4 regions of the Streptococcus marmotae genome follow, and region 1 is predicted to be linked to each of the others. Evidence: predicted binding sites of a transcription regulator. Region 1 holds the regulator's gene; each other region holds the start of a gene.

Region 1 (7,900 bases):
GTGGCACTTGCAGCCTTCTTTGGAAAAGCAGTCGCGCCAAAAGCCGATGGTGTGAACTACATTAAATCGAAATAACAAGTTACAGGAGTTGAGTGTTTTGTTCAGCTCCTTATTATTTTTTCGAGAGCTGATACTCTATAAAACGCAAAATCTGCTAGGCAATGGAGCCACGGGTAGAACTAGAGTTTAGGAAGATGAGTTAACAGCTTCAAATTTTGATTTTTGATGAGTATGAAAAAACCAGCTGTGTCGTTATGACATAGCTGGCTTAGCGTTTATTCATAGTTTTCAGACTAATTTTTGATAGAAGCTGCGATTTCTGGATTTGCAAATGCATTATCCATGATTTCTTTTAATTGTTTAGCAGATGCTTGCATTTTTTGCAATTCAGCCTCATTTAATGGGATATTTACTGGACGAACGATACCATGTGCTCCAATAATAGCTGGTTGTCCAATAAAGACATCTTCAACGCCTTCATATTGACCTGCTTGGTAAACAGAAAGAGGAAGTACCGCATTTTCATCATCAAAGATTGCTTTGGTAATACGAGCAAGTGCTGCACCAATACCGTAGTAAGTTGCACCTTTTTTGTTGATGATAGAGTAAGCTGCATCGCGGACAGAGATAAATAAGTCCACCAATCCTTGTTCATCAATATCACGGTTATCTTGCAACCAGTCGTATAATTTAACGCCGGCAACGTTAGCGTGTGACCATACAGCAAATTCAGAGTCACCATGTTCACCCATGATATAAGCATGGACAGAACGTGCGTCGATACCGATTTTTTCAGCAAGGGTTTGACGGAAACGAGCAGAGTCAAGTGAAGTACCAGAACCGATAACACGCTCTTTAGGGAAACCTGAGAATTTCCATGTTGAGTAAGTTAAAATATCAACTGGGTTAGCAGCGACAAGGAAGATACCGTTGAAGCCAGATGCTACAATTTCATTTACGATTTGTTGATTGATACGAAGGTTTTTCTCAATCAATTGAAGGCGAGTTTCACCTGGTTTTTGTGGCAAACCTGCTGTAAGGACAACGAGATCTGCATCATGTGCATCAGAATATTCAGCTGAGTAGATTTTTTTTGGTGAAGTAAAGGCAAGAGCATGGCTCAAATCTTCTGCATCACCTTGCGTACGGTCTTTGTTGATATCGACGATACCTAATTCTTGACCAATTCCTTGATTGACAAGTGCATATGCGTAAGCAGAGCCTACAGCACCGTCACCGACAAGGATTACTTTTTTATGTTGTTTAGTTGCAGTCATTCTTCTAAACATCTCCTTAGTTTTATTTGGGGACATGCGTCCCAACCAACTATCATTCTAGCACTTTTTGTATATTTTGTCACTTGTGAAAGGTTGTTTGAAAATGTTTACATTATAAGGCCCTGACAAGAAAATTTCTTCACAATATGTTATAATATAGTAGATACTTTCAAGAGAAAAGAGACAGATTTAATGCATGATAAAAATTTAGTAGATGTAAATCTGACCAGCGAAATGAAGACCAGTTTCATTGACTATGCAATGAGCGTTATCGTAGCTCGGGCTCTTCCGGATGTACGTGATGGTCTAAAACCTGTTCATCGTCGAATCTTGTACGGGATGAACGAATTGGGCATTACACCAGATAAGCCACACAAGAAATCGGCTCGTATTACCGGGGATGTCATGGGTAAATACCATCCACATGGGGACAGTGCGATTTATGAAGCCATGGTGCGGATGGCCCAGTGGTGGAGCTACCGGTATATGCTCGTAGATGGGCATGGAAACTTCGGTTCGATGGATGGCGATGGAGCAGCTGCACAGCGCTATACCGAGGCACGTATGAACAAAATCGCCTTGGAGATGTTGCGTGATATCAACAAGAATACCGTAAACTTTGCGGACAACTATGATGCTAGTGAGCGTGAGCCTGAGGTCCTACCAGCACGTTTTCCAAATTTATTGGTTAATGGTACGACAGGTATTGCCGTTGGGATGGCGACAAATATCCCGCCTCACAATCTAGGTGAGACGATTGAAGCAGTGAATCTGATTATTGATAATCCAGAAGCAACGACTCGGGAAATTATGGAAGTCTTGCCTGGTCCTGACTTTCCAACGGGTGCTTTGGTCATGGGGAAATCAGGCATTCACCGTGCTTATGAGACTGGAAAAGGATCAATTGTTCTTCGTTCCAGGACAGAAATTGAAGAGTATGGCAATGGTCGTGAGCGCATCGTTGTGACAGAATTTCCTTATATGGTCAATAAGACCAAGGTTCATGAACATATTGTCCGTCTGGTTCAAGAAAAACGAATAGATGGAATTACAGCTGTTCGTGATGAGTCCAATCGCGAAGGAGTTCGTTTTGTAATCGAGGTCAGACGAGATGCATCAGCCAATGTCATCTTGAATAATCTTTTCAAATTGACCCAACTTCAGACTAATTTTAGTTTCAATATGTTGGCCATTCAAAATGGAGTACCGAAAATTCTTTCTGTTCGTCAAATTTTGGAAGCCTATGTTGAACACCAAAAAGAAGTTGTTACTCGCCGTACCCAGTTTGATAAAGAAAAGGCAGAAGCGCGTGCCCATATCTTAGAAGGATTGCTGATTGCCTTAGATCATATTGATGAAGTAATCAAGGTGATTCGTAATAGCGAAACAGATGCAGAAGCACAGGCAGAATTGATGGCACGCTTTGAGCTATCAGAGCGTCAGAGCCAAGCTATTCTTGATATGCGCCTTCGCCGTTTGACAGGCTTGGAACGCGATAAGATCCAATCAGAATACGATGATTTGATTGCCTTGATTGCTGATTTAGCAGATATTTTAGCCAAACCAGAGCGGGTTGTACAAATTATCAAAGATGAACTAGAAGAAATCAAGCGCAAATATGCAGATCCTCGTCGGACAGAGTTAATGGTAGGTGAAGTCCTATCCCTTGAAGATGAAGATTTAATTGAGGAAACAGATGTGTTAATTACCCTATCCAATCAAGGGTATATTAAACGGCTTGCACAGGATGAATTTCATGCTCAAAAACGTGGAGGACGTGGTGTTCAGGGAACAGGGGTCAAAGATGATGACTTTGTTCGTGAATTGGTTTCTACTAGTACCCATGACCGTCTCCTCTTCTTTACCAACAAGGGGCGTGTCTATCGTCTAAAAGGCTATGAAATTCCTGAATACGGCCGCACAGCAAAGGGATTGCCGGTTGTAAATCTCTTGAAGTTAGAAGAAAATGAGTCGATTCAGACGATTATCAACGTTACCAAGGAGCAAGAAGAAGGACATTATCTCTTCTTTACTACTCGTCAAGGAATTGTCAAACGGACTAGCGTTGCTGAATTTGGCAATATCCGTCAAAATGGGTTGAAGGCTCTGAACTTAAAAGAAGATGATGAATTGATTAACGTTTTCTTGACAGATGGGCAAACAGATGTTATCATGGGTTCTAAATTCGGTTATGCCGTCCGGTTCACAGAGACAGATGTTCGCAATATGAGTCGCATAGCGACTGGTGTGCGGGGAATGCGGCTTCGTGAAGGGGATTGCTTAGTCGGAGCAGCAGTTGTCTCAGATGACCAAGAAGTTCTTGTGCTGACGGAAAATGGTTTTGGAAAACGAACACCAGCTTCAGAATACCCAACCAAAGGGCGTGGCGGTAAAGGAATTAAAACTGTTAAAGTTGCAGAGAAAAATGGTTATCTAGCTGGCTTAACAACCATTTCAGGCGATGAAGATATTATGGTGATTACAGATACAGGAGTCATTATTCGGACAAACGTTGCCAACATCTCACAGACAGGACGTGCAACCATGGGGGTAAAGGTCATGAGATTAGATAATGAGGCAAGTATTGTGACGTTTGCTTTGGTTGATGCTGCAGATTCTAAAGATTCAGAGGAAAATTAAGATTATGAGTAATCGTAGACGTTCTAGTAAGAAAAAGAAAAGCGGTATTTGGAGAAATTTATTAGCAGGTATGTTTTTCCTTATTGCAATCGCATTGATGTTCAATACTTCTATTCGCAACATGATTATTGCTTGGAATAGCAATCGCTACCAAGTTACTAAAGTGACAGAAGCAGATATCGAGAAGAACAAGCAGGCAGAAACAACTTTTGATTTTGAGCAGGTGCAATCCATCTCGACAGAAGCTGTTTTGAAAGCTCAATGGGAGTCCCAGCAACTCCCCGTCATTGGTGGAATTGCGATTCCTGATTTAAATGTTAATCTCCCTATTTTTAAGGGTTTATCAAATGTTGCCTTGATGTATGGGGCAGGAACGATGAAAGAGACCCAAGAAATGGGACAGGGGAATTATTCCTTAGCTAGTCATCATATTTTTGGAATAGCAGGAGCGAGTGAAACACTCTTTTCACCTCTTGAACGTGCACAGGAAGGTATGAAGATTTATTTGACAGATAAGCAAAATGTCTATACCTATGTTGTGACAAGTGTACAGTCGGTGACTCCTGAAAGTGTAGAGGTTATTGATGATGTGGAAGGTCAAACAGAGATTACGCTTGTGACCTGTGAGGATTTAGAAGCCACCATGCGGACCATTGTCAAAGGAAAACTAGAAAGTAGTGTTCCTTACAATGAGACACCAAAAGATATTTTGAAACATTTTGAGAAAAAATATAATCAGGTACAAATTTAAAAAAGAAGGCAAATGCCTTCTTTTTTGCGAATAAATATAATGAGGAGGAAGATATGTATCAAATTATGTTTCAAGAAGAGTCACTATTACCACGGGAGCGTTTATTGGAAGTAGGCGCAGAAAGTCTTAGCAATCAAGAATTATTAGCCATTTTTATCCGAACGGGGACAAAAAAAGAGCCAGTTTCTATCCTATCAAATAATCTATTAGCCAAATTAGAAAATCTAGCTGCCTTAAGGGATTTGTCTATTGAAGAATTGCAAACATTAGCAGGCATTGGTCGTGTTAAAGCTGTAGAAATCAAGGCAATGATTGAGTTGGGACGGCGAATTAATCAGTCAGAAATTTTACTTCAAGATCGTGTGCTTGGAAGTGAGAAATTAGGGCGTAAAATGATGCAGGATATTGGCGATAAGAAGCAAGAACATCTAGTTGCTCTTTATCTTGACACACAAAATAAAATTATTAGCCAAAAGACTATTTTTATTGGTAGTGTAAATAAAAGTATTGCAGAACCAAGGGAGATTTTGCATTATGCCGTAAAATGTATGGCTACATCGATTATTGTTGTACATAATCACCCTTCTGGGTCTGTGCAGCCGAGTAAAAACGATCTGGTATTTACTGAGACACTAAAAAAGTCCTGCGAGATGCTAGGACTTGTCTTACTTGATCATTTGATTGTGGCGAAATCAGCCTATTATAGTTTTCGTGAGGAAGGAGAGCTTTGTTAAAATTCATTAACGAGGTAATCGAACAAAGCTTTTTCTTCGGTACGAGTAGAATAAAGAAGTTCTGGATGCCACTGTACGCCAAGGAAATGCGCTCTATCAGTCATCATCGTTGCTTCGATAGTCCCATCTTCAGCTTGACCAATCACCTGTAAACCAGAAGCCAGTTGATCTAAGGCCTGTCTATGAAAAGAGTTAACCATCGGTTGTCTTCCATAGACAGTGGCCAGTGGATTTTCTTCTTGTAGGTAAATTGAGTGAACAGGTGTATGAGAAATGGTAGTTTGCCAATGATTTGGGATGGATTGATGCAAGGTACCACCCATGGCAACATTAAAAAGTTGCATCCCACGACAAACACCAAATATTGGCTTCTGCTGTTTGATGGCTTCTTGAATCAAAGCAAGTTCAAAGTCATCACGCTGGCTATGATAATTGTCGCTGTCAATGGTCTGCTCTTGCCCATAGTAACTTGGAAGGACATTCTGTCCACCAGTCAAAATGAGCTTGTCAATCATGTTGATATAGCTTTGAGCCATATTAGCAGAGACAATTGGCAGGATGAGAGGGATTCCTCCAGCAGATTCGATTGCTTTGACAAAAGTGGTGGCAGCATAGGATAGAACTGGCTCAGTATCATCGGTTGTATTGAGAAATTCATTGGCTGAAATACCGATAATTGGCTTACTCATAACATTATCCTTTTCTCATGAAATAAAGGAGGGTTTGTAATTCACTGGTCAAATCGACATACTGGACGACGACATCTTTTGGTACAGATAAGTTGACGGGTGAGAAACTCAAGATTCCCTTAACACCAGCCGCGACCAAGACATTAGCAACTTCTTGGGCCTTGGTACTTGGTACGGTCAAGATAGCTGTTTGAGCGTTTGCTTCTTTTATCTTTTCTTCGATTTCTGAGATGCCATAGATTGGAACATTTTCATCAATTGTACCAACTGATGGGTGATTATCTGCTTCAAAAGCCATGACAATTTTCATTTTATTCCGCTCATGGAAGCGATAATGCAGGAGTGCTCGCCCCATATTCCCGACCCCAACCAGCATCACATTGGTGATAGAATTATCATTCAAAATATCAGCGAAGAAATCCATTAATTTTTTGACATCGTACCCAAATCCACGGCGTCCTAATTCACCAAAGTAAGAAAAATCACGACGAACAGTAGCAGAATCAATACCGATAGCTTCTGCAATTTCTTTGGAACTTGCTTTTTCAATATTTCCGGCATGAAATCGTTTGAATATGCGGTAATAGATTGATAAACGCTTAGCAGTGGCACGGGGAATAGGGGATTTTTTTTCGTTTTTCACAATCTTTTACTCCTTTTAATTATTAATTCTATTTTAGTAAAAGTTTGTGAAAAATGCAACAGATTACACCAGAAAAAACAAGAAGAAATTCTTGTTTTTTAGTGATTATTCGGGTCTATTGTTTTGAGATAACGATATAAATTGCCGATGGGTCCTTGATAACCTAAGTCTCGACCATCTTGAATGATTGAGTGTACTTTTAGGTGATCAGGAAGGGTCACGCAACCTGAAAAAGAGAGCAGTAGGTCCTCAAAGTTTTCAAAAGTTTGTGAGCGAATCTGCTGATAAGAATCTTGATAGCGCAGCTCAATCATGCTTTTGTACTTTCTTTTGTGAAAATATCTCGGTCAACTAAGCTATCCATAAGGAAGTAAAATTTTTCTTGGATAACGGTATTTCCACCTGCTTTAAAAATATCGACCAAATGTAGACCTGATTTGTCTGTAATATTGATTTTAAAACCAGTCAAATCTTTATTGATAATAATTTTTAGAAGAAAGCCTTGATTAGAGTTGGGAATTTCTTCTAACATACGTGTTAATTGGTAATTACCAACCTGAGTCTGTTCAAATGTATTGTCACGCAAGGTGTATTTTTTGATACCTGGGTGAATAGAGTAGGTATAGTCACAGTTTTTAAGCGTTACAGATGTTGTAAAAGCCATTAATAAATGCCTCCGATAATTTCATGTAGTTTGTCGATGAGGAAGTCCACTTCCTCTTTGGTATTTTCAGGTGAGAAGCTAATCCGAATGGATTCCTTTAGGCGATGTGAATCTTTTCCATATAGCGCTTCTAAGACATGGCTCTTTTGAATCACGCCAGCAGTACAGGCAGATCCGCTGGAAACAGCGATACCTGCGAGATCTAGGCGCATGAGCATTTGCTCATTAAGCTGATTGGGGAAACCGATGTTGACAACGTAGGGAAGTGTCGGTCCTGCTTCATTTAGATAATGATGAGAAGACGCCAAATTTTTTATCAGGTGATCTTTTAAAGCAGAGACGCTGTTGAAATGTTCTTCTAGCTGTTCTGTTTGTTCTTTTAAAGCTGTTGCCATAGCTGCAATTCCTGCCAGATTTTCTGTTCCTGCACGGTGTTGTTGCTCTTGACGTCCTCCGTGAATCAGAGAGTCAAAGTTAGGGATACGACTATAGAGGAAGCCTA
Region 2 (7,900 bases), 410 kb from region 1:
AAATTCCTTTTTGCTGCCGTCCGTGACAAATGTTGGATTGGTAAAGATAAATTGCAACTCTTCTATCTGCTCCAGCTCTTCTTTGAGAGCCTTATAAGCAAACATGGAAAAAGTTGCCGCTGCAATCTTCACCCGACTATTGGGCTGCAGAACTTTTTTCAATTCATCACCTAAGCGAACAGAACGATTATCAATTTCCAAATCCACACCTCCTAACTATAATTGTTTGCTACTCTTATTTTACCAAAAAAATAGAGAAACTAACCCTTTTTCTTCGCTCCAATAGGGGAAATAGTGGGGATAATAGGCCGTTATGTAAGGAAAATCTATTAGTAACCTTTATTTCTTATTTTCCCCCTTGACATTCTCTTTGGAATCGTTTACAACGGCCTTGCTATTTCACCAAAGGAGAATAATAGATTGCTTATGATGTATTGCGCAAGGGCAAGGTGATTATGTCCTTTGATACAAAGCGAGAAGCGACAGAGTATATCAAGAGTAAGACAGGATTCTTTGGAGATCCTGTGGATTACTACGAGATTAGGGAAACTGGTGGCTGCTATTTGACGACTGCTACCGTAGATTACATGGGATTGGCAGATGAAGGCGCGGAACTAACTGCCTTACGAGATTTTCGTGATCGCTACCTTCTCACCTTCGAAGAAGGCGAGAAAGATGTTGAGCATTATTATCAAATCGCCCCTCAGCTTGTCAAAATAATTCAACAATCCGACCGCAGGGCAGAGCTCCTCAACAGTATCTACCAAGATTTGATTCTCCCTTGCCTCACGCTCATCAAGGAAGGAAAATTCGCCGAAACTCATCAACTGTATAAGAACTATACACTGGCACTTGAAAAAGAATTGCTCCATTAGGACAGATGCCAGGAAAAACAGACAGAATGCAGCTGATTGTGATGAAAATCGGCTAATCTGTCTGGAGCGTCTGGCGTCTACTGAAACAGTCTTTTGATAAAAATAATGCGATAAAAGCCGAATGATTGGTACTTTCTCAAAAGAGACTAAGTGTCAATCATTCGGCTTTTCATTTTTGTATGAGATGATTCGATTCATTTTCAATCACTCTGACTTTTTCAGTGACTTCATCTGTCGGTATTGTTTTTTCTTATTATTATCTTGAACTAATTTCTTAACCAGTTTTATGAACTTCCTGCTCACAGTCGAAGCACGAAAGCAACTGTCACACCTCTCTAAAATTCCAAACCATTCCGGCAAATCCGCCAACATTTCCTTTGCCAAGAGGTATTTTTCAGCGCTATCGTACCATTCGATAATTTCCATAATGAATCAGAAACGATGCCGATTATAGGGCTCGAACCTACGACCTACGCGTTACGAGTGCGTTGCTCTACCAACTGAGCTAAATCGGCTTTTCAGTCATATTGTAGCACTTTTATTTTACATGTCAAGTAATAAAAAAATAGAACCTTTGTAATCGCTTGCTTTTTGAAAAGTTTGTGATATAATGAACATATCAAAACAAATCGGAGGAAACGTTATGAAAGCTGTTGTTGTAAATCCTGAATCTACTGGTGTAGAAGTTGTCGAAAAAGAACTGCGTCCACTAGAGGCTGGCGAAGCCCTCGTTGAAATTGAATATTGTGGTGTTTGCCACACAGACCTTCACGTAGCTCACGGTGACTTTGGGCAAGTGCCTGGTCGTATCCTCGGACATGAAGGAATTGGGATCGTCAAAGAAATCGCTCCAGATGTGAAAAGCTTGAAAGTCGGCGATCGTGTTAGTGTAGCCTGGTTCTTCGAAGGTTGTGGTGCTTGCGAATACTGTAATACAGGTCGCGAAACACTTTGCCGTACGGTGAAAAATGCTGGTTACTCTGTTGACGGAGGAATGGCTGAACAATGTATCGTCACTGCTGACTATGCGGTCAAAGTTCCTGAAAACCTCGACCCAGCCCAAGCAAGCTCTATCACTTGTGCCGGCGTAACGACTTACAAAGCCATCAAAGAAGCTCAACTCGCTCCAGGTCAATGGATTGCTCTCTTTGGAGCAGGTGGACTTGGAAACTTGGCTGTTCAATATGCGAAGAAAGTCTTCAACGCCCATGTTATCGCCATTGATATCAATAATGATAAATTAGAATTAGCGAAACAGGTCGGAGCCGACATCGTCATCAACGGACGTGAGGTAGAAGATGTGGCTGGTCTGATTCAAGAAAAAACAGGCGGTGCTCACTCCGCTGTTGTAACAGCTGTCTCAAAAGTTGCCTTTAACCAAGCTATCGATAGTGTCCGTGCTGGCGGCCGTGTCGTAGCTGTTGGTCTTCCATCTGAAATGATGGACCTCAGCATCGTCAAGACTGTCCTTGACGGCATTCAAGTCGTTGGCTCTCTTGTCGGAACTCGCAAAGACCTCGAAGAAGCCTTCCAATTTGGGGCGGAAGGACTCGTTGTCCCAGTCGTTCAAACTCGTCCAGTCGAAGACGCTCCTGCTATCTTTGACGAAATGACTGAAGGAACGATTCAAGGTCGGATGGTACTTGATTTCACTCACTAATTTATTTTCTATACTTTATACAACGCAACAACCGCTGAAGAATTTCTTCGGCGGTTGTTGCGTTGTTATCGAATCCATCTTACCAGGCTCTTCAGCATCGTCCCATCTTTTTCTGGTCTCAATCTCCCCTCATCATGCGTTTAAACTCTCTTACAACCAACTTGGTCTGTTGATAGTTGGATAGGGCATTTTCCGCATACAATCCTTGCGGGTTAAAATAGCTACGGTCATAATCAGCTTCACATTTACCGCTACGATTGGGCGCTCGAAAGCCTTTGGTAGCTTGATTTCGAAAAACGGGATCATGAGGGCCAACCGTATCAACATCCAAGTCCCAGTGGCGTTTACCAGCCTTACCATAGTTAAAACTAGCCCCATTGACAATCCCGATTTCATCTACTTTCTGAGCATCCATTTCATTGAGAAAGTTACCTCTACTGTCAAGGATAAATTCCGTATGAAAATGAATCAAAATCTTGATATTAAAGGACGAATAGCCTGACGGATACCGCTTTTCACCATTTTCAAACTTGAGCTTGTTATGCAAGCGAGCAGACGTTCCGATTGTATAATCCTTCTTCCAAGACCACCAAGGATAGATTTTTCGCAGATAACGTGCAAGAGCACGGCTATCTGTTTCTCCCACTTTTTTCACATACTGGCGGATATACTCGGCCTGCTGACTAGAGATAACATAACGCAGTTGATGGACTTTCCTTGCCAGTAAGTCTTTTTCTGCCATACTCGTTCCTGGAAAGGTTTGATCAACAACATGGGACAAGTCCCACCAAAAAGGATCATGAGGAGCAAGATTCGGATGAAAACGAGCGACTAGGGCTTGATTTTCAGCCAATTCTCCTGACACATCATCTGGCATTCCCACGATAGCAATGACAATCTCCAAGAGCTGTCTAGGAGGCAAATAATTTTTTTCCAACTGCCACAGCTCACGAAACAAAGCTGAGCCAATCCGACTGTCTGCCAGATCCCATTTTGAGGCTACTAGCTTAGTCAGGACTTGGTCTGACCAGCCTTGAGCCTTTAAAGCTAAAAATTGCCCTGCTATACGGTAGCGTTCTTCCAGCCCTATCTGGCTAAATTCCCACTTGCGTTTCGATAAGATTTGCCACATGATTTCCTCCTTTCCAATTCTAAAAACTATTCATAGAGTTATAGTAGATTGAGAAAGGAATAGGACAAAGCAAGGAGCTGTAGATAGAACTGGCGTTCATCAAAGCGACTGAACGATGTCCTAACCTTTATTCAATTCACTATACTTCATTGAGTAGCGATTGGGTATCCAAAAATGACGAGCTATAAAATAATAGGAACTGAGTTTTCTCAGCCCCTATTGTTTTGTCTATGCTAACAGAATTTCAGACATAGCTGAAGATTTCATCAACTGTGTGGGGTATCACAACAAAATCGATTGATTCGAAAGTTCGATTGTTGCTCCGCTACCTAGGCATCTTTTGGGGCGCGGGAGTAGTTTGCAATATCTGCTAAGATTTGCTCTTTGAAGTCTGCAAGACTCACTGTCTGCGTTTCCTTGTGTCCATAGCGACGAACGTTAACTGCACGGTCTTCCATTTCCTTATCTCCGACAATCAATTGGTATGGAATTTTACCAGTTTGACTTTGGCGAATCTTGTACTGCATTTTTTCATTTCGCTCATCAACAACGGCACGTACACCATGATTTTGCAATTCTTTAGCGACTTCCCAAGCGTAGTCCACATGTTTTTCATTAGAAACAGGAATCAAGGTGACCTGAGTTGGGGCAAGCCAAGTTGGGAAGGCACCTTTATAGGTTTCAATCAAGATAGCAGTGAAACGCTCCATAGTAGAGATAACTCCACGGTGAATCATAACTGGGCGATGTTCTTCTCCGTCTGCTCCAATATAGCTTAAATTAAAACGTTCTGGAAGCAAGAAATCCAGCTGAATCGTCGATAAGGTTTCTTCATTTCCAAGAGCTGTTTTCACTTGAATATCCAATTTTGGACCGTAGAAAGCAGCTTCTCCTTCTGCTTCAAAATAATCCAATTCCATGTCATCCATGGCTGCTTTTAACATGGATTGAGCATTTTCCCACATTTCATCATTATCGTAATATTTATGTGTATCTTCTGGATCACGATAAGACAGACGGAATCGGTAATCTGTCAAGTTGAAATCTGCATACACATCAATAATCAATTGAAGCGCCCGTTTAAATTCTTCTTGAATCTGCTCTGGCGCGACAAAGATATGTCCGTCATTCAAGGTCATTTCACGGACCCGTTGCAACCCTGAAAGGGCACCTGATTTTTCATAGCGGTGCATCATCCCAAGCTCAGCAATACGAACTGGCAATTCGCGGTAGGAACGCACATGATTTTTATAGACTTGAATATGGTGTGGACAGTTCATTGGACGAAGGACGAATTCCTCACCGTCTCCCATGTCCATGGTTGGGAACATATCCTCTGAATAATGATCCCAGTGACCAGATGTTTTGTACAATTCAACGGAAGCAAGTGGTGGAGTGTAAACATGTTGGTAGCCAGAAGCCAACTCCTTATCCGTAATATAGCGCTCCAAGGTACGGCGGATTGTCGCTCCATTTGGCAACCAGAAAGGCAAACCTTGTCCTACTTCCTGACTAATCATGAACAAATCAAGCTCTTTACCAAGTTTTCTGTGATCACGTTCTTTGGCTTCTTCCCGCATTTGGATGTATTTCTTCAAATCGTTTTTGTCAAACCAAGCTGTACCATAGACCCGTTGCATCATGGCATTATCACTATTTCCACGCCAGTAAGCACCTGCTACGTTGAGCAATTGGAAGACTTGAATACGACCAGTTGACGGCACATGAGGACCACGGCAAAGATCTACATATTCTCCTTGACGGTAAATGGTCAAACCACCCTCGTCCTCCGAATGCTCCTCAATCAACTCCAATTTGTACGGATCGTGTTTGAAAATCTCACGCGCTTGATCCTTTGACACTTCCTCACGAATGCTTGGGAAATTCTCCTTGACGATTTTCTTCATCTCTTCTTCAATGGCAGCCAAATCTTCGTTTGAAATCTGTCCAGCCTCATTGTCTGTGTCATAGTAGAAACCGTCTTGAATCGCAGGACCAACTCCCAAATGAATGTCTGGGAAAAGGCGACGGGCTGCTTGGGCAAATAAATGAGCTGCTGAGTGACGCAAGATGTCAAGCGCATCCGCGTGGTCTGGAGTGACGATTTCAAGTGAACCATCTTCAACAATCGCACGAGTGGTATCAATCAATTTGCCATTGAATTTACCAGCAAGTGCCTTTTTAGCTAGAGAATTGCTAATTGATTGTGCAATCTCAAAGGTTGTAACACCAGACTCAAATTCGCGCACAGCGCCATCTGGAAATGTAATCTTTATCATGTTTTTCTCCTTATTTTCTAGTATCAATTTAAACGAAGTCATCAGGTGCCTGACCATCATGAGCCAGCCACATGCATTCTCCTAGGGATAGGTTGGTAAAGCGAGCGGTGAAAGATGAATCTTCTGGACTGCAAGCATAGATACCAAAAGAAATGGTTTCTTTCGCTTCATGCAAGTGACAAATCCGCATCTGCTGGAAATGCTGGCCATCTGTCGAACATTCAAGACGGAAATCCTGACCTCTGCGACTCAGACGATACCACATCTCTCTTACATCTGCTGCAATCTCTGTCGTGGCCCAGTCCGAATAGCCTTGATTGGTCACGACACTCCCCAAATGCTGAATGGTCTCATTTTCATACTCAATCGAGGCTTTGAGCCAATTTTCACTATCTAGATAAACCACAACACCACATTGATCAAACCGATGCTTGCTATCAAACTGCGTCTTTACGACAAAAGAGAAAAATTCCTCGTCTGTCTCCATTTGTAGCACTGGGGCATTGTCATTACGGAAATGGTAATAGGTTCGCTGCCAAAGATCCGTATGCGGCAGAGTCGTTATCGTGATTTCCTCATCTGATAGACTGTAGGCAGCAGGCTCCCTCGTCCACTTGAGCTTATCAGCTGTAACTGTAGAATTCATCGCAACTTCCTTTCTTAAACTCCTTAAAAATCATCGCCTTTCATCTGGGTGACCTATCACAATTTTCAGTTGTGAAGCAAGTGATTTTCATAGAGCAGTAGTCATCGCCTTTTCACATAAAAAACGACATCCCGAAAAGGACGTCGTAACGTGGTTCCACCTTCATTCGTGCTGACCAACTATTTACCTCATAGAAATAGGGCAAGCACCTCGAATCAGCTCTATCGTAGCAACCGTTTTATGTTTTCATAAAAGCTAGGAGAGGAGTATCTTATCAGGCTTTTTATGCGTTTGCAGCAACCACGCACTCTCTTGAAAAAAGATCCTAACAGACTTGTCTCTGATTGCTATTATAGCATCTTTGGACGAAATTTCAAGTGTTTTGCAGATTTTTTCAGCCCAACTTGTACAAACGTCTCATCCAGTAACCAAGTCCATTTCCCAAAAGAGCTAGTAAACTATACAACACTTGATAAAGGAAAATCCATTCTTGCCAGAAAAGCATCGTTAGAGGAAAGAGAAAAAATACAAAAAGTACATACCGAACTTTAAAACCAGCTATCATCCCATAGACAAGAGCAGCCAGAAAAACGACGACAGGAATAAAAAACATTATATGGTTTACAAAAAGTGATTTTTGAGCCAGTGAATCACTACTGATATACGGAATCAGTAAAGGAAAACCGGCATAGATAAACGCTATCAAAAGTAGAAATAGACTATCTCTTTTTAATTCTTTCATAATAAATTATCCTCTCTATGTCTAATTGTTCAGACATACTCCCACTACTTCTTAATCGAACGCTGTAAAAAGAAAGATGCTAATCCTCAAAATAATTCCGAATCAATTTTACTTGCTCTACGGATTTTTTTACAATCGTTGCCGTCGTGTCCGATGACTTGACAAAGGCTCGTTTGGGTAGACTAATCGCTTCTTTTATTAAGGTTTCTGCTGTGCTATCTTCATTGATGTGTTCCCGTCTAAAATCATGGGAAATTTTCAAATCCAGATAGTATTCATAGACCCTACGACCAAAATTTTCAGCCGAAATCTCATATAGTTTTCTTTCCAACTGATAGGCATTCATGTTAGGGGTGACGACTATGGCATCCAACACCGCGTCAGCCAACTCAGCTTCACGCCGATACAGAGTACCAAACATCTTATCCGTCACCACATTCTTCAAATAAGGATTCCATGCTGCAATAATCGGTGTGCCAGAGGCTAGACTTTCTAAATAAGTCAGCCCTTGCGTTTCACTAGTTGAAGCAGAGATAAAGAAATCAGCAGCCTTATAATAGAGCGCT
Region 3 (7,900 bases), 770 kb from region 1:
TGTTTTTGAAGGAACTTTAACCCATTGCATATTATTTCTACGTCTTCCTACTTTTTTGATGTTCAAGAGATTAACAGCACTTACGTTGTCACCGACTGAGTTGCGTCCGTAAGAACCACAACCAAGTGTCAAGGATGGCAAGAAGGCATTGTAAACATCCCCGATTCCACCGAAGGTAGATGGAGAATTGCAGATAACACGAATAGCACGTACGGCTTTCCCAAATTCTTTGGTCAATTCTTCGTCTGCTGTGTGGATCGCTGCAGAGTGGCCAAGTCCATGGAATTCTACCATTTGGCGTGCTTTGTTAATTCCATCTTCACGAGATTCTGATTTCAAAACAGCGATAACTGGAGATAATTTTTCGCGTGTTAGCGGTTCTTTTTCTCCGACTTCTTTACACTCTGCTGCGAGGATATTGGTTCCTTCTGGTACGCTAAATCCTGCTTGCTCCGCAATCCAGACTGCTGATTTTCCAACAATATCCGCATTCAATTTTGCGTCTGCACAGTTTTTACTATTAGCTTTTGCCCCAAAACAGAACTCTTCTAGCAAGGCTTTTTCTTTTTTATTTACAAAATACGTATGGTAGGATTTGAATTCTGCGACAAATTCATCGTAGATTTCTTTGTCAATAATCACGGCTTGCTCAGAGGCACAGACCATTCCATTATCAAATGATTTAGACATAACAATGTCATGAGCTGCCTGGCGAATATTAGCTGTCTTTTCAACGTATGCAGGAACATTCCCCGCACCTACCCCAAGAGCTGGTTTTCCACATGAGTAGGCTGCGCGCACCATGGCATTCCCACCTGTTGCAAGAATCGTTGCAATGCCGTCATGATTCATCAACTCAGATGTTGCTTCCATAGATGGTAGAGTAATCCATTGAACACAGTTCTCAGGAGCACCTGCTGCAATGGCTGCATCACGAACAATTTGAGCTGCATGTGCTGAAGATTCTTGCGCAGATGGATGAAAGGCAAAAATGATTGGATTACGAGTTTTAAGAGCAATCAATGATTTAAAGATAGCTGTTGAAGTTGGATTCGTTGTTGGAGTAATTCCACAAACGACACCCACTGGTTCTGCAATCAAGGTCAAACCATTGACATCATCTTCTTCAATGATTCCAACTGTTTTTGTATGGCGCATGTTGTTGACAACGTGCTCACAAGCAAACAAGTTTTTTGTTGCCTTATCTTCAAAGACACCACGCCCTGTTTCTTCAAAGGCATGAAGCGCTAATTCTCCGTGGGCATCCAGCGCTGCAACAGAGGCTTTTGCAACAATGTAGTCAACTTGATCTTGATTCAATTTGCGAAACTCCTCAAGGGCAGCCAACCCTTTTTGTACAAGGCCATCAACATGTGCACGAGCTTCTACTAATCTTTCTTCTGGTGATACTGTTTTCTCAACCATCTATGATTCCTCCAAATTGTTTTCTGTTAACTTTTGTTTGTTAACTTTTTCACAAATATATTCTACACTAAAAAATACCTCTTGTAAATAGTTTGTTAAAAATTTCACAAATTAATTTATAAACCTTGTGATACTCCGTCAAAAATCCCATCATTTAAGGATTTCAAAGGTGATATTGTGAATGTTTTTCAAAACTTTTTTTGTTTCACAAATGAAAAAACAGGAAATGTTTGCTGCATTTTCCTGATTTTCATAGTCTATTTCCTGATTTTATCATGAAATTTTACTAATCTATTACTTCCGTACAAAGTGATTCGCTTCTATTTCTATCCACTTGGCACTTGATGCTAGCTCAACATCCTGAATGTTATTTGCAATCTGATGCAGTTGCTTCCTTGCTTCACTAGGTGATAGAGGGAGATTGGCTGACAATAAATACTGCGTATACGGATGTTGAGGATTGGTAAATAATTGTTCGGCAGGAGCTAGTTCGACCAAGACACCTTTATAAAGAACAGCAATGCGTTGGGCAAAATGCCGAACGACGTTCAAATCATGCGAGATAAAAAGATAGGATAAGTGAAACTCTTCCTGCAATTCGGATAATAGTTGTAAAATCTGCGCTTGAATCGAGACGTCCAGGGCTGATGTGGGCTCATCACAGACAACAAACTGGGGCCGATTCACCACCGCTCGAGCAATTCCGATCCGCTGACGCTGACCACCACTAAAAGCTTTTGGTCGTTTGTGAATAGCCTCCCCAGTAATTCCAACTCTCTCTAGGATGGCACGCGCTAGTTCATCTGCTTCCTTTTTAGGAAGTTTATAAAGTGGTTCCTTAACCAATTCCAAGGCAGATAAGTAGGGATTCAAGGCTGAAAATGGATCTTGGTAGATAATCTGGAGCGCCTGATTGGCTAAATCATCTGGATTGAGTCCCACATAATCCACCTCTCCCTTGCTTGGGTTTTCTAACCCTAAAATCAATTTAGACAAGGTAGATTTGCCACTTCCAGATTCCCCCACTAGACCGAGAGTTTCTCCCTTGTATAAGGTCAGGGTCACACCATCTACTGCAACTTGTCGTGTTTCTTTACCGAGTAAATTCTTCTTGCTATAGACTTTTTGAACATCCCGAACCTCAATCAATGCTTCTTGTCCCATTTAGTATCCTCCTTGTCTCACAAAGTGTGTCCCTGATACCGCAACTAGTGGCCCATCGATTTTTTCCTGAGAGAGAAAATCACTGGTTGGTCCTGTCTCTAACCGTGCTGCCTGCAATAGCTCTTGGGTGTAGGGGTGGAGAGGGTTATCAAAAATATCGTCCACCGTCCCAGCCTCCACAATCTGGCCTTCCCGCATCACCTTAACCTGGTCACATAGGCCAGCAATCACGCTAAAATCATGACTCACGATAATGACTGTCAAATCAAGACTCTCTTGCAACTGCTTAATCAGGGCCAAAATTTGCGCCTGTATGGTCACATCTAGGGCTGTCGTCGGCTCATCAGCGATTAGGACTTTCGGCTCAGCTAGCAAAGCCATCGCAATCAAAATCCGCTGCCGCATCCCACCTGAAAACTCAAACGGAAACTGCTTTAGACGCTGCTCAGGGTTAGAAATACCGACCTTAGTTAGCATATCTACCATCTTTTTCTTGCGTCCCTCTGCTGATTCAGTTGGACTAAAACGTTTGATGATTTCGTCTAAATGGTAACCGATTTTTCTCAGTGGATTGAGAGAGGTCATCGGGTCTTGAAAAATCATGGCCATCGGCAAATGCTGATAGTCCGCTACCGCTTTGCCTTCAAATTCCAAGCGGTCATATTGCACCAGCAAATCCTTGGGCTGAATCCCCATCATCGACTTGACTGTTAAGCTTTTTCCGCTACCAGACTCTCCGACAATACCAAGAATTTTCCCCTTGGGTACTGTGAGAGAAACTTTCTTGACCAAAGTCTGCAACTGCTTGCCTTTCTGAGTCTGAATCGTCAAATTTTCTAAATGAATACTATCTGTCATCCTTCTGTCTCCTTCTGCAAGCTATCACGAATCAAATCACCTATATTATTGAACGAATAAATGGTTAGCAAGATAAACAAACCCGGCAAAATAGCCATGTGGGGCAAACTTTGCAAGGTAGACTGAGCATTTTGCAGCAAGCTCCCCAAGATGCCAACGGTTGTTGAATCCCGATTCCCAAAAAACTCAAGGCCGACTCTGTCATAATAGCCGAAGAAATACTGCCAGAAGCCGCCACAATCAAAGTCGGTAGAATAGATGGCAAAATGTGTCGCCTGATAATGGTTGAGGGCTTAACAGCAATAAAGCGGGCATAGCCCACATAATCATGCGTTTTAGCCGACAAGGTCTCTGCTCGAATCAAGCGGGCAATCCGCATCCAAGAAAAGCCGCCAATAACAATGATAATCGTTGTTAGTCCCGGTTTCAAAAAGACACTCAAAACGATTACCAAGACCAACCATGGAATCGAGGACAGCACATCCACCAGCCGCATAAGAATCGTATCTAAAATGCCACCAAAATACCCCGCTACAACTCCAATAATACTGCCAATCAAAACGGAAGCTAACATCGACAGCACGCCTACCAAGAGAGAAATCCGCCCACCATATAAGACACGGGCAAAATAATCCCTTCCGACATTATCTGTCCCAAATAAATGGGCTAGGCTCGGTGCTTGATTCATCTGACTCACATTTGTCGAATTGGGATCCAAAGGTAATAACGGAGCCGTTATGGAGAGAATCGTTAAAATAAGTAAGAAAAGAACCGAAAAAAGATAGAGAGGAGAGGCAAGAATTTCCTCTTTTACTTGTTTAAAAACCATTACGATTCACCTCCTCTAGTAATCCGTGGATCAACAATCGAATACAGAATATCAGACAAGAGGTTGCCAAAAATAACCAAGCTAGCAGAAAACAGCATGACAGCCATGATTACTGGGTAGTCCAAGGCCCGTGTGGCTGCTGTCAAATAAGGGCCAACGCCTGGCCAAGCATAGATTGTCTCCGTAATCAAGGCACCCGTGACTAACATGGGCAGAGCCATCCCAATCTGAGTCACAATTGGAATCAAAACATTCCGCGCGATATGCTTTCCAAAAATTTCCCATTTACTAGCCTGAAATGCTTCTTGTACCGTCACATAATCTTGGTCCACTTCCACGATTGCCGACGCCCGAATGTAACGGATCAAATCCGGCATAAAGGCCATCACCAAGGTAAGATAAGGTAGGGTAAAATGGGCTAGAAAATCGCCAATATCTCCTTCTTTCCCCAAGGTGTGCATCCCAATAAATGGAAATAGATTCAAACGATAGCCGAAAATATAAATTAAAATCATGGCAAACCAAAAGGTCGGCATCGCAATCCCTAAAGAAGCAAAGGCATCAATTGCTCGATCTAGCCACTTCCCTTTGTTAGCAGCCGACCAAAGCCCTAAAATTATTGCAACAATCAAGGCTGTTACATAAGCTGGCAATACCAGCGAAATCGTATTTGGAATCTTCTCCGCCAAATCTGCCGCAATACTGTGATGGGTTAAAAGCGAATTGCCAAAATTTCCTGTCACAATATTTTTCAACCAAATACCATATTGAACAAAAAACGGTTGATTTAAGCCATTTTTTTCCTTCAATAATTCGATTTGCTCCGGTGTCATATTTGGCGTTGTCAATGAATCAATGACATCAAACGGAGCTAGCTGAATCAACGAAAAAACGATAAATGAAATCAATAATAACAAGGGAATCGCCTGCGCAATCCTCTTCAATATATATCTAACCATATTCCTCCTATAAACTCGAAAGCACTTAGTAGACCAAGGCCGTTTCTTTGCAATACGTCTTTGTCAAACGGAAACCGAAACTCATTATAAGAAAATCGGACCTCCTATTTCTAACGAGTATGAAAAAGAATTGAGGGACTGGACGCTTGGCCCACTCCCTATTCCTTATTGTTTAATCTTTAAGTGAGATGGATCTTCAAAGGTATAGATTGGAACTAAACCAGCTTCTTTCACCCCTTCGATACGATTATTCACTGCCAAGATTTTCTTATTGTCAACGATTGGATAGATAGCCGCTTCCTCAGCAAGAGCCACTTGCAAGTCATCATAAATCGCCTCTCGCTTGCTCTTATCTAGCTCAACAGCCCCTTTTTCAAAGAGAGCATCTACCTTATCCGAACGTAATTTAAAGTAATTGGAACCACCGCCTGATTTAAACAGACGTGCATATTGGTCTGGGTCATTGCCCATGATGTAGCCACCCAAGAATAAATCATACGCTGTCGATCCTTCTTTGCGCAATTCTGCAAAGAGGGCAGTTGAATCACCTCCAGCCAATTCGACTGTCACTCCGATTTGTGACAATTGCTCTTGGATAAGAGTCGCTTGCAAGGTTTGGGCTGCATCTGATGTATTATAGCCTAAATTCACTTTCAAATTCGTCACGCCAGCTTCAGTTAATAGAGACTTCGCTTTTTCTAGATTTTGCTCATATTTCTCTACTTTTTCAGTCGCATATGGATTCGCAACTGGTAAGAATGAATACGGTGTTTCATAATATTCTTTGTCTAGGTAAGCTGCTTGGTCCATGTCCTCTTTATTAAGAGCATAGAGGAGGGCTTGACGTACCCGCACGTCCTTTAGTTCGGGTGTAGACGTATTGAGACCTAGGTAGCCGACACGATTTTCAGTATAAGCGTAAGTTGTCAGCATCTTTTGGTCTAAATCCGCAATATCTGTCGGCAAAACAAAAGATGCGTCCACCTCGCCTGTCTGTAGGGCAACTTTCCGAGTATCAGCACTAGTAATGATCCGTAGCACGAGATTCTCAACTGCTGGCTTTCCTTTATAGTAGTTCTCGTTTGCCGCCAATTTGATATACTGCCCATGCTTGTATTCGACAAATTTGTATGGACCAGTCCCAACTGGAACATTGGTCAATTCGTTCACAGAGAAATCTGGCTCATCGTTGTAGGCATGCTCTGGAATAATATAAGTCTCGGTTACGATATTATCCAAGGCTGCCGCACTAACAGCTGGAAGATTAAACTTCACTGTATAATCATCAACCTTTTCTAAGCTAACTGGTTGGCCATTGATATACAAACTATCTGCATTCCCATTTTCCTTTTTCACCTTTTGTGCATAGGTAAAGAGAACGTCATCAGCAGTAAAGGCTTCCCCATCTGACCATTTCACATCTTGTCGTAATTTCACCGTAATGCTCAGACCGTCTGCAGCAACCTCGTACTTCTCCGCCAATTCATTCACATAAGAACCATCAGCTTCTACACGTACCAATGGCGAATAAATAAAGTTTGTCAAGGTCAATCCCCAACGGTCACTCGTATTGATTGGATTAGTTGAACTCGGGTCCCCGTCAATAGCATAAGTAAAAGTTGTACTGTCCGCTGACGATGAACGTGTTTCCTGAGACGACTTACTTGCTCCGCATGCTGCCAAGGCCAATACAGCCACTGCAGATAGGATGCCCGTTAACACTTTTTTCTTCATATCTCGCTCCTTTTAAAAATAATATTGGTCTATCATATCAATAATTAGAGATTTTGTACAATATATAATCTCAATATCCTCTTAAAAAATTTTTATCAATAAATTCGATGAGGTAATTTTAAACCGAGCAGTATAGATGAGTTTTTGAACTGCTTGTGTTTCAAAATTGACTGTTTTCAAACAAGTCTAATCCACTGTCCAAGACCACTTCCCTCTGATAGTCCAAGAAAAGCAAAAGGCCAGTGCTCGACACCAACCTTTCAATTCCTTACTGGTTCATTTTTTCAAAGATTTCTTTAAAATTCTCTGTTAGCTCAGCCAGGCTCACCGTGATTTCTTCGCGTGTCTGATTGTTTTTAACCGTCACTTGACCTTGCTCGACCTCGCTGTCGCCAAGGGCGATAACTGTCTTCGCATTGAGCTGATCAGCTGACTTGAACTGGGCCTTGAGTTTTCGACCCAAGTAATCTCGTTCCACCTTAAAGCCTTGATTGCGGAGAGCTTGGGTGATTTCCAGAGCCTTACCATTCACTTCTTGCCCCAAGACAGCGATATACACATCCAGTCCTTCTGCCACAGGTAGCTCAACTCCCTGCTTGTCAAGAACGAGGAGCAAACGCTCCATCCCCATGCCAAAGCCAAAACCTGGTGTTGCCGGGCCGTCAAAATACTCGACCAAGCCATCATAGCGACCGCCCGCACAGATGGTCAACTCACTGCCGGATACCTCCGTGATAAATTCAAAAATAGTGTGGTTGTAGTAGTCCAAACCACGAACCATATTGGTATCAATAACGTAGGCAATTCCAAGGCTGTCAAGCATGGCACGCACGCTATCAAAATGTGCCTGACTTTCCTCATCCAAATAATCCAAGATTGACGGCGCATTCTCAACCGCTGCCTTGTCCTCTTTTTCCTTGCTATCTAACAC
Region 4 (7,900 bases), 540 kb from region 1:
TATTTGCTCAGCGTCTAGGTGTAAAAGGAGTAAATAAGGTTGTTAATTTAGGAAATGGAATGACTGATGTTTATATTAATAATATTACATGGTCTGCGATGGTGGCTGCTGGCGGGGGTGCTATGGGATTATTGTTGGGAGCTATACCACATATAAGTGCTAGTGTGGCAGGAATGATTGGAGCGATAGGTGGCGGTGTCGGAGGTGCTTATTTGAGCGCTGACCGAGGTGTTATTGTCAGATTGAAACAAGTCTATGAGCCACCTACACAAATTTCAGGTGCAAAGCTTTACCCTAAAGTGATAGGGATTAGAGAACAATGATTGAAATTTTTAAAGATATTGTTGTCTATATTGTTGTAAACATTCTCCCCCGTATTTCTATTATATTGGGATATATTATTATGAGGTATATAAAAGCTAAAAAACAAAAAAGAAGCTAGGTCGAAAATCCAATGTCATTAAGTTAAGAGAGTTTATTCCCATTATTTAGAATAAACTCTCTTTTTCTATGCTAAACCAAAGTTAAGGAGGTGGCTGCTATGTTGAACACTATCAAACATCGTTTCTTAAAAAGAATGGTATCGTTTTAAGTCCCCCATGAAACTGAATACAGTTATCCGTAGAGGGGACTAACATGTGAACGTCGTCTGGCACCAGATGTCCTTCTATAATTTCTACTCCCTTGTAACTGTATAATCAATGTGGTGGAGCACATCCATTTTGTGCGCAATAAACTATCTACCTTTGGTGCCATATTAGTATCTCCTTTCGCTTTACAGTAGTAGGCTTGAACACTTTTATTGTAGCGCATTTGGAGAGTTTTTAGGTGTACCCTTTCGGAGCGATACAGACTAAAACTCACATAATTAAAAGGACTGAGCCAGTGCAATACAGAGCGCAGTCCTTGCTTTAAAATATTTTCTAACTTTTAGAGACTAGTGCCCTCCCTTTCATTACGCTTCTGGTGAGATGTCATTTTCGATAATGACTTTAATGGCATGGTGATCAGCAGCTTTTGAGAATACCTTGTAAGCTTCTTCGATTTCACTGAGTTTGAAGTAGTGAGTAACCAATTTTTCAGGAGCAATCTTATGAGATTCCATAGCCTTCAACAATTGTGGCGTTGTATTGGTAGAAACAAGGCCTGTTGTTACGTTAATGTTGCGAATCCATAGACGATCCAAATCAAATTGAACAGGCACACCGTGTACTCCGGCATTCGCAATTGTACCATCGATTGCGATAATCTTTTGACAGAAGTCAAATGTTGCTGGGATACCAACTGCTTCAATGGCAACGTCAACCCCACGGCCATCTGTTAAATCAAAGATTTCTTGAATTGCTTTTTCTGTATCAGCAGAATTTACTTTGTGAGTCGCACCAAATGAAAGAGCAGTCTCTAAACGGTTGTCATCCAAATCCACCATGATAATCTTCGCTGGTGAATAGAATTGTGCAGTAAGAAGAGCTGCCAAACCAACAGGTCCTGAACCAATAATCGCAACGGTACAGCCTGGCTCTACTTTTCCTTTGATAACACCGATTTCATAACCAGTTGGAAGAATGTCTGATAGCATAACGAGAGCTTCATCTGACACACCTTCTGGAGTGTGGTAAAGTGTATTGTCTGCATGCGGTACACGTAGATATTCTGCATGTGTACCATCAATCAAGTGACCAAAAATCCATCCACCTTCATCTTCACAGTGGGCATAAATCCCTTTACGACAATAGTAACATTTTCCACATGCACAGACACAAGAAACTAAGACTTTATCGCCTTTTTTGAAGTTTGTAACACCTTCACCAACTTCTTCGACAATCGCAATACCTTCGTGACCTAAAATCCGACCACTTTCAACAACTGGAACATCTCCCTTGATGATATGAAGGTCTGTTCCACAAATTGTTGTTTTCAACATACGAACCACAGCATCGGTTGGTTTGCGGACCACTGGTTTTTCAACATCAACAAAGGCTGCTTCGCCTGGTTTAACATATGTATAAGCTTTCATAAGCTTTCTCCTTTTGTGAATCTTTTTACCATGTTAGTATAGCATGATTTTTTTGTTTTTGCAAGCGGTTTCTTATAAATTTTAAAGTTTTTTTCAAAAACAAAAAGAGAGTGAGACTCAATCGGTATTCGCAGAAATCGATTATCCTCACTCCTTTATTTCTAGGTTCTGGCTAAACGAATCCACTGGATTCGTTTACTCTCACCCCCGCAAGGTTGACGTGATTTGTAGAATGTTGATTTATCAACATTCTACAAACCCGACAATCCTTGCTTTCAAATTTCTAGGCTCAGGTATCAATAGTCACTCCCCTAACTATTGATAGGCGTCAAACTGTTACATCTATAAAAGAATCGAGGCTGGACACTTTGTCTCAGCCTCTTATCACTATCACATTTCACTCTTAGCCACCGAGATAAGCTTTACGAACTTCATCAGAAGCGAGCAACTCTTGACCGGTCCCCGATAAGACAATCTTTCCTGTTTCAAGGACGTAGCCTCGATCTGCAATAGAAAGCGCCTTGTTGGCATTTTGTTCAATCAAGAGCACAGTTGTCCCTTGTTTTTGAATATCTTGAATAATATCAAAAATTTCTTGAATGAAAATAGGTGCAAGCCCCATAGAAGGCTCATCAAGGAGCAATAATTTTGGTTGACTCATGAGAGCACGCCCCATCGCAAGCATTTGCTGCTCTCCTCCTGAAAGGGTTGCTGCATCTTGATTCTTACGTTCTTCTAAACGTGGGAAACGAGCGAAAATCTTTTTCAAGTTAGCTTGGTTTTCTTCGCGATTATTGCGCAAAAATGCACCCATTTCCAAGTTTTCCATAACGGTCAGTCCTGCAAAAACATGGCGTCCCTCTGGCACTTGAGACAAGCCATCTGCTACAATTTTACGAGCTGGAACACGTTGGATTTCATTTCCTAAAAAGCTAATCGTCCCAGAAGATGGACGTACCAAGCCTGAAATAGTTCGTAAGATAGAGGTCTTGCCTGCACCATTTGCACCAATTAGTGTAACCACTTCTCCTTCATTGACTTCAAAGGATACATTTTTTACTGCTTCGATGACACCGTAATGGACGGACAAATTTTCCACTTTTAACATTGACATTAGGCCTCACCTCCTAGATAAGCTTCGATAACACGTTTATTGGTTTTGATTTCCTCTGGTGTGCCATGTGCAATCAGGCGACCATATTCCAAGACATAGATTCTCTCTGTAACTTCCATGACCAAGCTCATATCATGCTCAATCAGCATAATCGTAATGTTGAACTCATTTTTGATTTTACGAATCAATTGAGTTAATTCAGCCGTTTCCTGTGGGTTCATCCCTGCTGCTGGCTCATCAAGAAAGAGAATTTTGGGTTTAGTTGCTAAGGCACGTACAATTTCCAAACGGCGTTGTTGTCCGTAAGGAAGATTCTTGGCCAAGGTATCTGCATCCTTATCCAAATCAAAGATTTTTAAGAGTTCAATGGCTTTTTCACGTAGAGCTACCTCATTCTTGTAAAAGGCTGGTAGGCGGAAAAAACTGGCAAGGACATGACTTTTTCCATGATTGCTCAAGCCAATCAAGACATTTTCCAAAACCGTCATATCTTTGAACAGTCGAATATTTTGGAAGGTCCGTCCCAATCCTAGAGAAGCAATTTTAGAAGGCGCCTTCCCATTTAAGGTAGTACCTGCTAAACTAATCGTGCCTTCACTGGGCTCGTAGACACCTGTCAAGAGATTAAAGAGGGTTGTCTTTCCTGCACCATTTGGTCCAATCAAGCCGACCAATTCACCCTCGTGTAATTCCATTGTGACATCACCAACAGCAGTTAAACCGCCGAAATTTTTGGTTAATTTTTGTACATCAAGAAGTGCCATTAGTTCGCATCCTCCTTCTTCTTGAAGAATCGAGCAAAGGATAATTCCTTCGTTCCTAAAAGACCACCTGGACGGAAAATCATGAGCAAGATAAGGGCAAGTGAGTAGATAATCATGCTGACACTTGCATAGCTCTTGAGGTAAACATTTAAGACGCCTAGGACAATCGCTGCAACAAAGGTTCCCGTAATAGAGCCAAGTCCCCCCAATACGATGATAATCAAAATATTGACAGAGGTCATGAACGCAAAGTCTTTTGGTACAATCGTACCAACATAGCCTGCATGGAGACCACCCGCAATAGCTGCTGTCATGGCACCAAAGACAAAGGCAATGACCTTCATTTTAGTAGGATTCACCCCGACAGATTCTGCTGCAATTTCGTCTTCACGGACAGAAATAACCGTCCGTCCCATAGGACTACGTAGGAAGTTCACAGTGAAAATCGTTGTAATCACCACAAAAGCATAGACTAATTGCCAGTTGGTAAAGAGAGGAATTCCCATAATCCCAGCTGCGCCGTTCGTTACTTTTCCACCATTGATAATAAAAATACGGATAATCTCTGCCACACCAAGCGTTGCGATTGCTAGATAATCTCCTTTCAAACGGAGAGTTGGCAAACCAACCAAGAGGGCTACTCCACCTGCAAGTACCATTCCAACGAGTAGCGAAATAGCAAAACCTGCATAGCTAGGCATCATTTTCCCGAGAACACCAACTGAGTAAGCACCAATAGCCATAAAACCAGCATGCCCAAGTGAGAATTGACCTGAAAAGCCAACAATCAAGTTCAAACCGACTGCCATGATGATGTTAATCCCAATTTGTTGTACTACTTGGATATAGTAGAAGTTCAAGATACCTGTTGCAACGAGTCCTTGAATGACTCCAAAACCAGCTAGTAAAACAGCTAGCCAAATTGCATTTACTTTTAGATTTCTTGCCATGATTACACCTTCTCTTTCACGTTTTTGCCAAGAATACCACTTGGTCTTACCAATAAAATGATAATCAAGACAATGTAGACAATCGCATCACGGAAGGTATCTAAGCCAATAACATAGGTAAAGGTTTCAATGACTCCGATAACAAAGCCACCTAGCGCAGCACCAGGAATAATTCCGATTCCGCCTAGAACCGCAGCAACGAAGGCTTTCAAACCAGGTGTCATCCCCATAAGTGGCTCAATCTGGTTGTAGTATAAACCGAGTAAGACCCCTGCTGCTCCTGCCAAGGCTGACCCTAACGCAAAAGTAAAGCTAATCGTACGATTGACATTGATTCCCATTAGCTGTGCTGCATCGCTATCAACAGAAACAGCACGCATGGCTTTCCCCATCTTTGTTTTCTGAACAATCAACTGCAAGGCTACCATCAAGAAGAGAGACACTCCCAAGATAATCAATTGGATACTGTCCACGGTAATAGGGCCAAGGTTAAATTTTGTTGCATCTAAGACCTGCGGAAAAGGCTTGACATCCGCGGTGAAGAAATAAACCATGATGTATTCCAAGAAGAAGGAAACGCCAATCGCTGTAATCAAGGCTGCGATACGAGTTGAATTCCGTAACGGTCGATAGGCTAAAAATTCAATTACAACGCCTAAAATTGCTGTTCCAATCATGGTAGCAATCAAGGCAACGAACAAGCGGAGACCACCATTTGAAATAAAGGTTAGCTTATTTAAAAAATAATATCCCATAAAGGCTCCCATCATGTAGAGATCCCCGTGGGCGAAGTTAATCAGTTTGATAATTCCATATACCATTGTATACCCCAAGGCCAACAAGGCATACACAGAACCTAAAATCAAACCATTGACCAGTTGTTGAAGCATGTGTTCACCAAACTTTCTAAAAAATTGATACTAGCTCCTGTCCTAATACAGGGCTATTCTTTGACTGTCTATACATGGCAATGGAGTCTGGGACAATCGTCCTAGACTCCTTGCTTGTATCAGTAAATAATAATGACTATTATTGATTATTTAGCGGTTTCTGCTAGAGATACTGTATCAACTGTGTCTGCTTTACCGTCTTTCAAGCTCACCACGTAAACAGATTTTACAACGTTGTGGTCTTTGTCGATAGACATTTTACCAGTTACACCGTCAAAGTCTTTCAAAGCAGCCAATTTATCTTTTACTTCTACAGAGTTTTTAGTTCCTTTTGATGCTTCTGCTGCCATATAAACTGAGTCATAAGCAAGTGCTGAGAACATTGAAGGCTCTTCACCGTATTCTTTCATATACGCATCGTGGAATCCTTTGGCACGGTCGCTTGCTGACGGAACAAAGGCAGAAAGGTAGTAAACTTTGTTGGCTGCTGAAGCTGTTGCCAATTCTGCAAACAATGGTGAGTCAAAACCGTCTGAACCAAGGATTGGTTTGTCAATACCAAGACCACGTGCTTGTTTGACGATTGTCCCTGTTTCATTGTAGTAACCTGGCATGATAATGGCATCAAAGTCAAGACCTTTTAATTTTGTAAGGGCTGCTTGGAAATCTTTATCACCTGAAGCAAAGGTAATAGTTGAGACAATCTCACCCTTGTAAGCATTTTGGAAGGATTCTGCAACACCTTTACCATAATCTGAAGAGTTATCATAGTAAAGAACAACTTTCTTAGCGTTCAAGTTCTTTGTCGCATATTCTGCCATGATTTCACCTTGGTATCCATCCGTAAAGGTTGTACGGAAGAAGAAATCTTGTACTTTTCCTTCGCTGTTCACAACGAGGTCTGTTTGCGTTCCTGAAGGAGTAATCATTGGTACACCTGCAGCTGTTACGTTTGCGATAGAAGCGCCTGACGCACCTGAAGTTGCAGGGCCGATGATAATATTTACACCTTCACTAGCAAGGCTGGTTGCAACAGTCGCTGCTTCAGCAGTTTCTGATTTGTTGTCTTTCGCAACTACTTCGATTTTTTTACCGTCAACACCACCTGCTGCATTGATTTCTTTTACAGCAAGGTCAGCACCATTTTTTTCTGTTTGACCATAAGATGAAACAGCACCTGACAATTCTAAGTTATAACCGATTTTCAATGTATCTTCTTTTAATTCCGTACCAGTCGCAGATGAGTTGGTGCTCGATACATTTCCGCAGGCAGCAAGAAGCGCTGCAGAAGCAAAGCTAAGCAATGCTAATTTGAATTTACTTGTTTTCATAAAAACTCCTTAAAACTTTCTTAATTTTTGCGATGTATCTAATATACTGAATTATCTGAAAATTGTCAACAAAAAAAGAAAAATAATTTTACAAACTATTTTTCTCTTCTTCTTGACGCCATAAACTGCCGACAAAATCCCTATCCATTTCTTTAAAATGCGACGGAACAACTTTTTTCACAAACCGTTCTTTTTTTAATGTGGCCATCAAAGTTTCAACGCTCTCCTGAGGAACATATAACAGTAAATAGCGCAAACGCCTAGAATGATAGATAATATCTCCATATTGACTCAATTTTCGCGCATCGCGGTTGTAATGTAGATAAACTGCTAAACTCACTCGTTCTTGTTTTTCAAATACCATACGTTTCCTCTTTCACTTCTTCTATTTGCTATTATATCAAAAAATAGGCCATTTGATAATGATGAGCTTTATTTGTTTTGGGTAATCTTTCAAGAATGGCTGTATAGCTTAAAACAAACAAAAATGACAAATTCGCCAAGCTGGTTTGTCATTTCCAACGTGAGACAATCTCACCTCTTATTTTAACTGATTATTTTCCATAATCTGGTCAATAAAGCCATATTCAAGGGTTTCTTTAGCACTCATCCAGTAATCACGTTCTGCATCTTTGTGGATTTGTTTGATACTTTTTCCTGAATTGTCTGCTAGAATTTTTTCTAGTGTGTTACGGGTTTTTAATAGGTGCTCAGCTGCAATCGCCATATCAGTCTGTTGCGTACCACCACCAGTACCACCCATTGGTTGGTGAATCATGTACTCTGCATGTGGCAACATGAAGCGTTTGCCCTTAGCACCACTCGACGCAATAA

What was found. The regulator Rex, encoded in region 1, represses fermentation and respiration genes when NADH is low (regulators of the CRP and FNR family bind a similar motif). The targets are predictions, from matches to a motif close to TTGTGAANTANTTCACAA.
Region 2: a site for Rex is predicted at 1,476-1,493, ahead of adhP (alcohol dehydrogenase AdhP). Genes of this name have one in related genera too.
Region 3: a site for Rex is predicted at 1,518-1,535, ahead of adhE (bifunctional acetaldehyde-CoA/alcohol dehydrogenase). Genes of this name have one in related genera too.
Region 4: a site for Rex is predicted at 2,031-2,048, ahead of A4H00_RS00250 (zinc-dependent alcohol dehydrogenase family protein). Genes of this name have one in related genera too.

The regions. Positions count from the first base shown of each region.
Region 1 is NZ_CP015196.1:1,821,697-1,829,596, forward strand. It holds gene A4H00_RS09015 (ABC transporter permease) at 1-75, shown strand, start outside; gene A4H00_RS09020 (L-lactate dehydrogenase) at 294-1,277, opposite strand; gene gyrA (DNA gyrase subunit A) at 1,470-3,917, shown strand; gene A4H00_RS09030 (class A sortase) at 3,922-4,668, shown strand; gene radC (RadC family protein) at 4,722-5,402, shown strand; gene A4H00_RS09040 (gamma-glutamyl-gamma-aminobutyrate hydrolase family protein) at 5,399-6,091, opposite strand; gene A4H00_RS09045 (redox-sensing transcriptional repressor Rex) at 6,096-6,734, opposite strand; gene A4H00_RS09050 (DUF4649 family protein) at 6,833-7,048, opposite strand; gene A4H00_RS09055 (DUF1831 domain-containing protein) at 7,045-7,398, opposite strand; gene A4H00_RS09060 (cysteine desulfurase family protein) at 7,398-7,900, opposite strand, start outside.
Region 2 is NZ_CP015196.1:1,413,699-1,421,598, reverse strand. It holds gene A4H00_RS07180 (helicase-related protein) at 1-207, opposite strand, end outside; gene A4H00_RS07175 (CFI-box-CTERM domain-containing protein) at 456-875, shown strand; tRNA gene A4H00_RS07165 (tRNA-Thr) at 1,318-1,390, opposite strand; gene adhP (alcohol dehydrogenase AdhP) at 1,519-2,535, shown strand; gene A4H00_RS07155 (DUF3114 domain-containing protein) at 2,654-3,667, opposite strand; gene thrS (threonine--tRNA ligase) at 3,997-5,946, opposite strand; gene A4H00_RS07145 (DUF1349 domain-containing protein) at 5,975-6,592, opposite strand; gene A4H00_RS07140 (hypothetical protein) at 6,987-7,334, opposite strand; gene A4H00_RS07135 (glycosyltransferase family 4 protein) at 7,414-7,900, opposite strand, start outside.
Region 3 is NZ_CP015196.1:1,052,896-1,060,795, reverse strand. It holds gene adhE (bifunctional acetaldehyde-CoA/alcohol dehydrogenase) at 1-1,425, opposite strand, end outside; gene A4H00_RS05495 (ATP-binding cassette domain-containing protein) at 1,720-2,589, opposite strand; gene A4H00_RS05490 (ABC transporter ATP-binding protein) at 2,590-3,447, opposite strand; partial or broken gene A4H00_RS05485 (ABC transporter permease) at 3,444-4,276, opposite strand; gene A4H00_RS05480 (ABC transporter permease) at 4,276-5,235, opposite strand; gene A4H00_RS05475 (ABC transporter substrate-binding protein) at 5,401-6,969, opposite strand; gene hisS (histidine--tRNA ligase) at 7,238-7,900, opposite strand, start outside.
Region 4 is NZ_CP015196.1:53,665-61,564, forward strand. It holds gene A4H00_RS00245 (hypothetical protein) at 1-323, shown strand, start outside; partial or broken gene A4H00_RS12390 (IS200/IS605 family transposase) at 587-698, opposite strand; gene A4H00_RS00250 (zinc-dependent alcohol dehydrogenase family protein) at 956-2,017, opposite strand; gene A4H00_RS00255 (ABC transporter ATP-binding protein) at 2,421-3,131, opposite strand; gene A4H00_RS00260 (ABC transporter ATP-binding protein) at 3,131-3,895, opposite strand; gene A4H00_RS00265 (branched-chain amino acid ABC transporter permease) at 3,895-4,845, opposite strand; gene A4H00_RS00270 (branched-chain amino acid ABC transporter permease) at 4,848-5,735, opposite strand; gene A4H00_RS00275 (ABC transporter substrate-binding protein) at 5,882-7,066, opposite strand; gene A4H00_RS00280 (YlbG family protein) at 7,155-7,430, opposite strand; gene A4H00_RS00285 (ATP-dependent Clp protease proteolytic subunit) at 7,608-7,900, opposite strand, start outside.